DNA from 2 places in the Pantoea sp. C1E2 genome. Region 1 is predicted to be linked to the other one. Evidence: predicted binding sites of a transcription regulator. Region 1 holds the regulator's gene; the other holds the start of a gene.

Region 1 (6,285 bases):
ATGCACCAGTTCCTGGCGCCCGCTTCCAACCAGCGCACCGATGAATACGGCGGCTCAATCGAGAAGCGTGGTCGTTTCGCGCTGGAAGTGGTGGATGCGGCGATTGCTAACTGGTCTGCCGATCGTATCGGCATTCGTATCTCGCCAATCGGAGCCTTCCAGAATCTGGAAAATGGTGCCGATGAAGAAGCTGCCGCGCTGTGGTACATCTCCGAGCTGGGCCAACGTGGTCTCGCGTATCTGCACCTGTCTGAGCCAGACTGGGCCGGTGGCCAGCCTTACAGCGACGCTTTCCGTGAAAAAGTGCGTGCGCTGTTCCCAGGCGTGATCATCGGTGCGGGCGCTTATAGCGTTGAGAAAGCTGACGACCTGATCGCCCGCGGCTTGATCGATGCTGTGGCGTTTGGCCGCGACTTTATTGCTAACCCGGATCTGGTTGAGCGTCTGCAGCAAGATGCACCGCTAAATCCACAGCGCCCGGAAAGTTTCTACGGCGGCGGCGCTGAAGGCTACACTGATTACCCAAGCCTGTAAGAATCAAGCTGCCGCACCGGATGTGCGGCAGTGCTGTTTCTTCAGGGCATTAACTGGCTATACTTGCTAGTCTTTGTCATTCCCTGATGACTTTTCAAAAGAGGATGTTATGCGTTTACTTCACACCATGTTACGCGTTGGCGATCTGCAACGTTCTATCGATTTTTATACCCGCGTGCTAGGCATGCGCGTACTGCGTCAGAGCGAAAACACCGAATACAAATACACCCTGGCTTTCGTGGGTTACACCGAAGAGAGTGAAGGTGCAGTGATTGAACTGACCTACAACTGGGGCGTGGATAAGTACGACCTCGGTAATGCTTATGGTCACATTGCGTTGGGCGTCGATAACGTCGCAGAGACCTGTGAGCGCATCCGCAGTGTCGGTGGCAACGTGACGCGTGAAGCCGGTCCGGTTAAAGGCGGCAGCACCATTATTGCGTTTGTCGAAGATCCCGATGGCTATAAAATCGAACTGATCGAAAACAAACACGCTGGTCACGGCCTCGGTCACTGATGCCGTTAGTCAGTCTGCTAATTTGCAGGCTGACTTCCCTCTCCTGCTGCACCCTCCTGTAATTTTTGCCATAATGCGCGCTGCCCCATTTCTTGCTATGAGATCCTGATGTCTGAATCGAACGCCTTAAACGCTCTTCATCAACGCTTCCGTGGTTTTTATCCAGTGGTTATTGACGTCGAAACCGCCGGCTTTAACGCGCAAACCGATGCACTGCTGGAAATTGCGGCCACCACGCTCAAAATGGATGAGGACGGTTGGTTACACCGTGATGAAACCCTGCACTTTCACGTTGAACCGTTTGAAGGCGCGATCCTTAATCCTGCAGCGCTGGCGTTTACCGGTATCGATCCCACCAATCCTTTGCGCGGCGCGGTGAGCGAATACGAAGCCCTGCATGCCATTTTCAAGATGGTGCGTAAAGGCACAAAAGATCATGGCTGTAATCGCGCGATTATCGTGGCGCACAATGCCACTTTCGATTTGAACTTTGTGATGGCCGCCGCCGAGCGTGCCAGCCTGAAGCGTAATCCCTTCCATCCGTTTGCCACTTTTGATACTGCGGCGCTGAGCGGTTTGGTGTTGGGACAGACGGTTTTGGCAAAAGCCTGCAAAGCTGCGGGGATGGAGTTTGATAGCACGCAGGCGCACTCTGCGCTGTACGACACCGAGCAAACGGCCACGCTGTTCTGCGAGCTGGTGAATCGCTGGAAACGTCTGGGGGGTTGGCCACTGGCTTTCAATGAAGAGCAGACTGAAGACGACGCCTCTGCCTGATGGGCTGAAGGGCTGGCTGATTGCCGGATGAGTACGCAAAGAAAAGGCCGACATTTGTCGGCCTTCGCAATTATTCCGCTTCTTTATACTTCTCAGCGGTTTCTTTCACCAGCGGCTGCAATTCGCCACGCTGGAACATCTCAACGATGATGTCGCAACCGCCGACCAGCTCACCATCAACCCACAGTTGCGGGAAGGTTGGCCAGTTAGCAAATTTCGGCATTTCAGCACGGATATCCGGGTTCTGCAGGATATCGACATACGCGAAGCGCTCACCACAGGCAGAAAGCGCCTGCACAGCTTGTGCAGAGAAACCGCAGCTTGGCAGTTTCGGGGAACCTTTCATGTATAACAGAATCGGGTTTTCTGCGATCTGGCGCTGAATTTTTTCAACAGTACTCATTATTGCCTTCCTTAATCCTTCACTTCGTGTTTGTTTATTGTAGCGACTTCAGCCCCACACTGAAAACGGGATTTTGCGTTACCGACCTGCTGATCGCCATGTTTGTTAAGTTCAAACAGGATAGATAACATTTCCCTATCATTAATAAGCATGAACAAATTAATAATTAGCAATAATTTCGCTGCGTTAAACAGCTGAAATCGCTCAATTTAGCGACATTATCCACCTGGTAACAGATTAATAGAAAAAGGCCTTACCTTTTAGAAAAAAAGTGGATTAGAATTGCTTCGGCGCTGATCGTTGATCAGATTTCTCTTACTCTGCCGCAGCCTGCTTTTTGCCAGACTGCTTAACCTGTAACCGGACTATGCGTTTACTGATTACGCTTTTCATACTGGCTTTTGCGCAACTGTTTTTTAACGTGGCTTCTGCTTCCCAGCATGCCCCGATTAATGCCAGTTTGCATAATGCCGAGAAAAAAAGTGCGCGCGAAGATGAGCGCCGCAAGCGACGCCCGGTTAAAACAACGGCTAAAAAGTCTCGCCTGACGACTACCGTGCAGAAACTCAAGCTGAAAAAGCAGACTAAGACCGAAACCGCCTTAAACAAAACCAGCCGCAAAAAATCCCTGCTTAAATCGCCATCGAAAAAGTATGGCCATCAACGCCTCGCGAAAAAGTCTGCTGATGTGGATGATGAAGTTCAGGGGCTGACCGGCATCAAGATGAGCAAAACCCACCGTCTGCGCTATCAGAAAGCTCGTGAAACCGCCATGACGAAGCTGATGGGACAGTTGGGTAAACCTTATCAGTGGGGCGGCACTTCCCCACACACCGGTTTCGATTGCAGTGGTCTGGTGTGGTATGCCTATAAAGATCTCGTGAAATACAAATTCCCGCGCACGGCGAATGAGATGTATCACCTGCACGATGCCTCGCCCATTAAGCGCGAGCTGCTGGAAAAAGGGGATTTGGTGTTCTTCCGCATTAATAACCGCGGGACGGCCGATCATGTTGGCGTCTACCTCGGCAACGGTAAATTTATACAGTCACCCCGTACTGGTAAAGACATTCAGATTAGCGCATTAGGCGAAGACTACTGGCAGAAACACTATGTGGGTGCGCGCCGTATGATGACACCAAAAACCATTCGCTAGTTGTTGCGCAACATTCTGTGGCATTGGCCACAAAAAAAGCCGGACGCTTAATCAGTGCCGGCTTTTTTTATTGATGCGTTTTGTATTAATGAAGAATGGCTGTAAAGCTAAACGCAATAATCATCAACAGTGCGCCAACCGTGGTCATTAGCGCCAGCTTTAGATCTGTACTCATCACTACTCCTTAGTCACACATTTATTAGGGTTAAAACAATTTTCGCACAGCGGTGGGCAAAAATCTCGTCTTATCCGCGTTGGCTTGCTAGAATCGCCGCCTTTCGTTGCGCAACTGATTTTGCGCATGCTGTATTTACAGCCTGCTGAAGTGATTTTCCCTGCCTGAAACGGCAGATTTGCCCCCCATTTTAGGGCGTAAAACCCTTCGCAGACGCAAACGTTTAACAATATACTTATCAGTGAGTTGTGATAAGCCGGGGAGTACCTTTTTCATGGCAACAATTAAAGATGTAGCGAAACGCGCTGGGGTATCCACCACCACCGTTTCGCATGTCATCAACAAAACGCGTTTTGTCGCAGAAGAAACGCGTAACGCCGTATGGGAAGCGATTAAAGAACTACACTATTCGCCGAGCGCCGTTGCGCGCAGTTTGAAGGTGAATCACACCAAAACGCTGGGACTGTTAGCCACGTCCAGCGAAGCGCCCTATTTTGCCGAAATCATCGAAGCGGTTGAAAACCACTGTTTTGAACGCGGCTACACCTTGATTCTGGGTAACGCGCATAACGATCTGCAAAAGCAGCGTGCTTACCTCTCAATGATGGCGCAAAAGCGCGTTGATGGTCTGTTGGTGATGTGCTCTGAGTATCCTGCCGATCTGCTGCAGATGCTGGAAGAGAACCGCAATATTCCGATGGTGGTCATGGACTGGGGCGCCTCGCGTGGCGACTTCACCGATACCGTGCAGGATAACGCCTTCCAGGGCGGTTATCTGGCCGGACGCTACCTTATCGAGCGTGGCCACCGAGATATCGGTGCGATTCCGGGTCAGATGGAACGCAACACGGGCGGCGGTCGTCATGCAGGCTTTCTGCAGGCGATGAGCGAAGCCGGCGTAACTGTGCGTCCGGAGTGGGTGGTTCAGGGCGACTTCGAGCCAGAATCGGGTTATCAGGCGATGCAGCAAATTCTCAATCAGAAGCAGCGTCCGACTGCCGTGTTCTGCGGTGGCGATATCATGGCGATGGGCGCGATATGTGCCGCCGATGAGATGGGACTGCGCGTGCCGCAGGATATCTCCGTCATTGGCTATGATAACGTGCGCAACGCCCGTTATTTCACCCCTGCGCTCACCACAGTCCACCAACCGAAAGCGGAGTTGGGCAAAAAGGCCCTCGAAATGCTGCTGGATCGCATCACCAGCAAGCGCGAAGAGCCACAGACCATTGAGGTGCAGCCAACATTGATTGAGCGACGTTCCGTGGGGGACGGTCCGTTCCGCGATTACCGCCGTTAAGGCTGATTTTCGCTGAGCCATTCGTGGTTCAGCGTTTCCGCATCGCCGAGATAAGCGAGTAACCACGCCAGCGCCGGTGACGCGCGCTGTTCTGACCAACTGACGCAGCAGGGACTTTCCGGAAACGGCTGCGGCAGTGATAGCTCAACCAACGCCCCCCTATCAAGTAATGGCCGCGCCAGGTGGCCCGGCACCATCCCCACGCACAGTCCCGCCTGTAAACAATCCATCCCCGTTTCCCACTCTGGCACCACCAGACGTCGCTGATTATCCAGCGTCCAGGTCATGCGTCTTGGCAATGCGCGAGACGTATCTTCCAGCACCAGTGATGGCCAGGCACGCAGCGCCTCTTCATTGAGATCGCTATGCGCCGCCAGGGGATGGCCGGGACTGACCACACAACGCCAGTTGAGGGCGCCCATATCCTGAAATGCAAAACGGCCACCCACCGGAATCGCCTGAGTGGCGCCAATCGCCACATCAACACGCCCGTCGGCCAGGGCATCCCATACACCGTTAAACACTTCGTAGCTGATGATCAATTCCATGTCCGGAAAATGACGGTAGAAGTCCTTCACCAGCTGCCGGGTACGCTGTGGTTTTACAATGCAATCCACGGCAATACTGAGCTGTCCACGCCAGCCATTCGCCAGTTGCTGACACTGTCTGCGTGTTGCCAGCATTTTTTTGATAACAGATCGCCCTTCACGTACAAAATGCTCGCCCGCCGGGGTTAAAACCACCTCACGGTGCTGACGTTCAAACAATGGCACCGCCAACCAGGTTTCCAACTGGCGCACCGTATAGCTTATGGCAGAGGGCACGCGATGTAACTCCTGCGCCGCCGCACTAAAACTGCCATTGCGCGCGACCGCATCAACCACTTCCAGCGCATATTCAGACCACATATTTTAGCCTTCAAAAATTTTAACAGCACTGCGCAAATATTAGCGTTTCACAAAGAATGACGCACTCTTTTACACTCCCCGGCGTTCAATCTGCCAATGAGAAACACTATGTTGTCGTCAAAAGGATTTATGCCCTATCTTGCCGTGCTCAGCATGCTCGGCTTCCTCGCCACGGATATGTATCTGCCTGCTTTTGGAGATATGCAGCGTGACTTTGCCACCGCGCCGGGCACCATTAGCGCCAGCCTCAGTCTTTTTCTCGGTGGATTTGCCTGCGCACAGGTATTTTGGGGGCCGCTGTCAGACCGCTTTGGACGTAAACCGATTTTATTGGCAGGTTTAACGATTTTTGCCTTGGGTTGCCTCGGGATGTTGTGGGTGACCGACGTTAACATGATGCTGGCACTGCGCTTTGTGCAGGCTGTGGGCGTGTGTGCCGCCGCCGTAAGCTGGCAGGCGCTGGTAGTCGATCGCTACCCCAAAGCCCAGGCCAACAAAGTTTTCGCCACCATTAT
Region 2 (6,285 bases), 1.3 Mb from region 1:
TGGTGACTACGTGATTGCTTACGCGCTGCCAGACAGCAAGTAAGTTGCCGTAATGAGAAAGGCCGACATCATGATGTCGGCCTTTTTTTTATTAACCATCCGTGGCGCACAACGTCCCTAAAGGTACCTTATTCACTGCTGCTTGGAGGGGCGACGGCTTTTTTGTCCTCCTTTTCTTCCAGCTTCCCTGGCTCTTTCAGGATCGTTTCTGAAATTGCCCCCACTGACTTTGCCGCCAGCACTACCTGCTTCCCTGGCGCGCTCCGGGTCCTCTGCAAAGTTCCCGGCACCACCTCTTTGCTTCTTTTGTGTCATAGCAGAGACCTCATCTAAGGGTGTTTTCTTCGACGTGGACTAGCTAGCCACATTAATGATTATAGTCAGTAAGTTAGAGCTTGCTTTGGGAGATCTCCGAGTTCTTCACTGGCCGTCGCGCCAAAGTGCCTCTAATTCAGGCGATGCCGCTGTTTCAGGAATCAAAATCACGATGGAGCCTGCTTCATGATGCGTGGCATAGGTGATTTGAATACGAAAATAGCGCTGGTCGCCGCGACCAAGATTCGCCGCCTGATCTTCCGGTTCGCCCAGTGGCAGCGCTTGCTCCAGCACGTTACACACCCGCTGTTTTTGCGGTTCTGGCAGTTGCGCCAGGGCAAAGCGGCGTTCGCCACGCAGATTGGGGATAAAAGCAATGCCGCCTTCACGCGCCAGTTCAATGATGGCGTCATCAGTCAGTTGAATATTCACGTTACGCCTACCTGTTGCCAGGCGGATTGAATCGCCTCCGCCACCGAACGATTAAACCTTTTTCCAGCGTGCTGCACGGTAAAGCCGGCAAAGGTACTAAAATCGGCATCCTGCGGCAGTGTCTTGTCACAAAGGGTGTCATACCAGGCGTGGCCCGCTAACTCCCAGGCAAAGCCGCCTAACGCCTTCGCGGCGAGATAAAACGCGCGATTGGGAATGCCAGAGTTGAGATGGACACCGCCGTTGTCATCGCGGGTTTCAATGTAGTGATCCATATCAGCGGGCTGGGGATCTTTACCGAGTTTCGGATCGTCGTAGGCGGTGCCGGGTGCGGACATGGAGCGGAGTCCTCGGCCTTTAATCCCAGCGGCTAACAACCCCTCACCGATCAACCAGTCAGCCTGATCCGCCGTTTGCTGCAGGTGGAACTGCTTCACCAGCGAGCCAAACACATCAGACATCGATTCATTCAACGCACCAGACTGCTGGAAGTAAACCAGTCCTGCCTCGTTCTCGGTCACGCCGTGGGTGAGTTCATGCGCCACCACATCGAGTGCGATGGTAAAGCGGTTAAAGATCTCACCATCGCCGTCACCAAACACCATCTGCTGACCGTTCCAGAAGGCGTTTTGATACTCCTTGCCGTAATGCACGGAGCCATCCAATTTCAGGCCTTTGTTATCCAGTGAATTGCGCTTGAAGATTTGCCAGTAGAAATCGTAGGTGATGCCGAGATAATTCCAGGCCTCTTCAGCCGCAACGTCGCCATTGCCCGGCTGGCCTTCATCGCGGATTAAGGTGCCGGGCAGATTTTGCGTATTTTCAGCATCATAGATGGCACGCAGCACGGTGCCGGGCTGTGAGGTGGCCGCGCTGGCCGCTTTATGGTTGTGTTCGGCCATCAATTGCTGAACATGAGTTAGGGTGCGGCGAGCAGACTCTTGTGGCGCACCCGAGCAGTGGTCAATGATATTGCGAAGAATATACGGAGGAATAACGCTGTAGGTCATAGGAACTCCTGGCCGTGAGGGAACATGCCAGAAGTATAGTTTTTCAGCTAGGAACGTGCTTTGCGACTGCGTGATTTCTGTGGCTCAAGGGCGGTCACCTGGCTTTCCACCCAGCCATCATCCAGACGGGTGCGCAGTAAATCGCCTTTATGCAATTGTTGGGTTTTCTTCACCAGCTGGCCTTGGGTATCCGTTGTCACGCTAAAACCGCGAGCCAGAGTCGCCAGCGGACTGACGCCCTCGAGTTGTGCCGCCAGATTGCCAAAGCGCTGACGATTGTGATTCAGCTGCTTCTCCATGCCCTGCTGCAGGCGATACCGCCACTGCTGCATCTGCTGCTGCGCACGCAGAATACGCCCCTGCGGCTGCTGATTATTGAGGCGCTGTAACACGCGATCCTGCTGGCGATTGGCCATGCGCAGGCGCTGATCCATCGCTTCGCCCAGGCGGCGCTGCAACTGGAACAGCGTGGTTTGCTGACGTGCCAGGCGCAGCTGCGGGTGCTGCTGCTGTAAGCGGTGCTGAATGCGGGTGAAGCGACGCTGCTGCTCAGCAATGTAGAAATCCATCGCCATTTCCATACGCTGCTGCTGCGACTGCAAACGGCGCAATAGCTCTATCTGATTGCGGCTGACGATTTCCGCCGCTGCAGAAGGGGTAGGGGCGCGCAGGTCGGCAACAAAGTCGGCGATGGTGACGTCTGTTTCGTGACCCACGGCACTGACGATCGGCAGGCGGCTGGCAAAGATAGCGCGCGCCACGCGCTCGTCGTTGAAGCTCCACAAATCCTCCAGCGAGCCGCCGCCACGGCCGACGATCAGCACATCACATTCATCACGCTGGTTCGCCAGTTCAATGGCGCGCACGATGGCTGCGGGCGCATCGACACCTTGCACTGGCGTGGGATAGATAATCACGGGCAGCGACGGATCGCGGCGATGCAGTACGCGCAGCACATCATGCAGCGCGGCGCCGGTCGCGGAGGTGATCACGCCTACCTGACGCGCCGGATCGGGCAGCGATTGCTTAAATTGCTGATCAAATAACCCTTCGGCCGCCAGTCGTGCTTTAAGCTGTTCGAACTGCTGCTGCAACAAGCCTTCGCCAGCCGGATGCATGCTTTCAATAATCAGCTGATAGTCGCCACGCGGCTCATACAGCGTAATGCTGGCGCGAACTAAAACCTGCTGACCATGCTGTGGACGAAAAGTAACGCGACGGTTGCTGTTGCGGAACATCGCGCAGCGAACTTGTGCGCCATCATCCTTTAACGTGAAGTACCAGTGACCGGAAGAGGGCTGAGTAAAATTTGAAATTTCAGCGCTGAGCCACACCAGGCCCATCTCATTTTCCAGCAGTTGGCGCACCGTGGTATTCAGGCGGCTGACAGTAAAAATATTGGCGGTTGGCGGTAGCGACATGTGATGTAGATCAAACTTTAAATCAGAGGGTTAATCAACCGATACTACATTGCTCACCCGGAGGATCAAGACTTTTTCCTAAAAAACACTGGAGGCAATCGATTTCGGCCTGTATAATGCCGCGGCAATATTTTATCTGTTTTAATCGCCCCCAGGTGGAGATATTGCAATGCTAAGAATCACTAAAGAAGCCCTCACTTTCGACGACGTTCTGCTCGTTCCAGCTCACTCCACTGTGCTACCAAACACCGCTGATCTCAGCACCCAACTGACGAAAAACATCCGTCTGAACATCCCTATGCTGTCTGCTGCAATGGATACCGTGACCGAAGCCGGTCTGGCGATTGCACTGGCACAGGAAGGCGGTCTGGGCTTTATCCACAAAAACATGTCGATTGAGCGCCAGGCGGATGAAGTTCGCAAGGTTAAAAAACACGAAAGTGGCGTAGTGACCGATCCGCAAACTGTACTGCCTACCACCGCACTGGCGGCAGTGAAAGAGCTGACCGAGCGCAACGGCTTTGCGGGTTATCCGGTTGTAAACACCGACAACGAACTGGTCGGTATCATTACCGGTCGTGACGTGCGTTTTGTGACTGACCTGAGCCTGCCAGTTTCCGCAGTGATGACGCCGAAAGAGCGTCTGGTCACCGTGAAAGAGGGTGAAGCACGCGACATCGTTCTGCAGAAAATGCACGAAAAACGTGTTGAGAAAGCGCTGGTTGTTGACGATAGCTTCCACCTGCTGGGCATGATTACTGTTAAAGATTTCCAGAAAGCAGAACGTAAACCTAACGCTTGTAAAGATGCGGAAGGCCGTCTGCGCGTAGGTGCTGCGGTTGGCGCGGGTGCAGGTAACGAAGAGCGTGTTGATGCGTTAGTGGCTGCCGGTGTTGACGTGCTGCTGATTGACTCTTCACACGGTCACTCTGAAGGAGTTTTGCAACGTATCCGTGAAACCCGTGCTAAATACCCGAATCTCGACATCATCGGTGGCAACGTGGCAACCGGTGCAGGTGCATTGGCACTGGCCGAAGCGGGCGTGAGTGCGGTTAAAGTCGGTATTGGTCCTGGTTCAATCTGTACCACGCGCATCGTGACTGGCGTGGGTGTTCCACAGATCACTGCGGTTTCTGATGCGGTTGCTGCGCTGGAAGGCACCGGCATCCCGGTTGTGGCTGATGGTGGTATTCGCTTCTCTGGCGATATCGCCAAAGCGATCGCGGCGGGCGCTGCGGCTGTGATGGTCGGTTCTATGCTGGCAGGTACTGAAGAGTCTCCTGGCGAGATCGAGCTGTATCAGGGCCGTTCGTTCAAATCTTACCGCGGTATGGGTTCACTGGGCGCGATGTCTAAAGGCTCTTCTGACCGTTACTTCCAGACTGATAACGCCGCTGACAAACTGGTACCAGAAGGTATCGAAGGTCGCGTCGCGTACAAAGGCCGTCTGAAAGAGATCGTGCACCAGCAAATGGGCGGTCTGCGCTCTTGCATGGGCCTGACCGGTTGCCCAACAATCGACGACCTGCGCACTAAAGCGGAGTTCGTGCGCATCAGTGGCGCAGGCATCAATGAAAGCCACGTGCACGACGTGACCATCACCAAAGAGTCACCGAACTACCGCATGGGTTCATAATCCCGTAAGATTCAACGCCCGGCACCTGCCGGGCGCTTTTATTATTAAGTCCATCCCAATGGAAACGCCTCAATGACGACTGAAAATATTCATAAACATCGCATTTTGATCCTCGATTTTGGTTCTCAGTATACGCAACTGGTCGCGCGCCGCGTGCGTGAGCTGGGCGTCTACTGCGAACTCTGGGCGTGGGATGTCACCGAAGAGCAGATTCGTGGTTTCAACCCAAATGGCATCATTTTGTCAGGTGGCCCGGAAAGCACCACTGAGCACAACAGCCCGCGCGCACCGGATTACGTGTTTAACGCTGGCGTGCCGGTGTTGGGCGTGTGCTATGGCATGCAGACCATGGCGATGCAGCTGGGCGGCAAAGTTGAAGGCTCTAACGAGCGTGAATTTGGTTATGCGCAGGTCGAAGTGCTGACGCAGAGCGCGCTGGTCCGTGACATCGAAGATGCCATCAGCGCTGCCGGCAAACCGTTGCTCGACGTGTGGATGAGCCACGGCGATAAAGTTACCGCTATCCCGGCTGGTTTTGAAACCGTTGCCAGCACCGAAACCTGTCCGTTCGCCATCATGGCCAATGAAGAGAAGAAATTCTACGGCGTGCAGTTCCACCCGGAAGTGACGCATACCCGCCAGGGCCTGCGCATGCTGGAGCGTTTTATTCGCGACATCTGCGGCTGTGAAGCACTGTGGACCCCGGCCAAGATCATCGAAGATGCGGTAGAGCGTCTGCGTGAGCAGGTTGGCGAAGACAAAGTGATCCTCGGCCTGTCAGGTGGCGTGGATTCATCTGTGACCGCTATGCTGCTGCACCGCGCCATCGGCGACCGCCTGACCTGCGTATTCGTGGATAACGGCTTGCTGCGTCTCAATGAGGCCGAGCAGGTCATGGACATGTTTGGCGACCACTTTGGTCTCAACATCGTTCACGTTGCCGCTGAAGCCCGTTTCCTTGATGCACTGGCTGGCGAGAACGATCCAGAAGCCAAGCGTAAGATCATCGGCCGCGTGTTCGTTGAAGTATTTGACCAGGAAGCATTGCGCCTGGAAGACGTGAAGTGGCTGGCGCAAGGCACCATCTATCCTGACGTGATCGAGTCTGCGGCTTCTGCCACCGGTAAAGCGCACGTGATCAAGTCGCACCACAACGTGGGCGGCTTGCCGAAAGAGATGAAGATGGGTCTGGTTGAGCCGCTGAAAGAGCTGTTCAAAGACGAAGTGCGTAAGATCGGTCTGGAACTCGGCCTGCCATACGACATGCTGTATCGTCACCCGTTCCCAGGTCCAGGTTTGGGCGTGCGTGTTCTGGGCGAAGTGAAGAAAGAGTACTGCGACCTGCTGCGTCGTGCCGATGCAATCTTCATCGAAGAACTGCATAAAGCTGACCTGTACAACAAAGTCAGCCAGGCCTTCACCGTGTTCCTGCCAGTGCGCTCTGTCGGCGTGATGGGCGACGGTCGTAAAT

The links. Region 1 encodes PurR, which represses purine synthesis genes. Its sites were predicted from a motif close to CANGCAAACGTTTGCNTG; they were not measured.
Region 2: a site for PurR is predicted at 3,270-3,287, ahead of guaB (IMP dehydrogenase). Genes of this name have one in related genera too.

The regions. Positions count from the first base shown of each region.
Region 1 is NZ_JBSZHT010000002.1:2,145,326-2,151,610, reverse strand. Features, by position in the region: gene nemA (N-ethylmaleimide reductase) at 1-534, shown strand, start outside; gene gloA (lactoylglutathione lyase) at 644-1,051, shown strand; gene rnt (ribonuclease T) at 1,160-1,828, shown strand; gene ACXI0A_RS10510 (Grx4 family monothiol glutaredoxin) at 1,899-2,234, opposite strand; gene ACXI0A_RS10505 (C40 family peptidase) at 2,599-3,387, shown strand; gene cydH (cytochrome bd-I oxidase subunit CydH) at 3,473-3,562, opposite strand; gene purR (HTH-type transcriptional repressor PurR) at 3,837-4,862, shown strand; gene punR (DNA-binding transcriptional activator PunR) at 4,859-5,770, opposite strand; gene punC (purine nucleoside transporter PunC) at 5,879-6,285, shown strand, end outside.
Region 2 is NZ_JBSZHT010000002.1:3,412,967-3,419,251, reverse strand. Features, by position in the region: gene ACXI0A_RS16365 (glucose/quinate/shikimate family membrane-bound PQQ-dependent dehydrogenase) at 1-43, shown strand, start outside; gene ACXI0A_RS16360 (con-10 family general stress protein) at 133-315, opposite strand; gene ACXI0A_RS16355 (protealysin inhibitor emfourin) at 421-747, opposite strand; gene ACXI0A_RS16350 (M4 family metallopeptidase) at 744-1,757, opposite strand; gene xseA (exodeoxyribonuclease VII large subunit) at 1,805-3,178, opposite strand; gene guaB (IMP dehydrogenase) at 3,348-4,814, shown strand; gene guaA (glutamine-hydrolyzing GMP synthase) at 4,887-6,285, shown strand, end outside.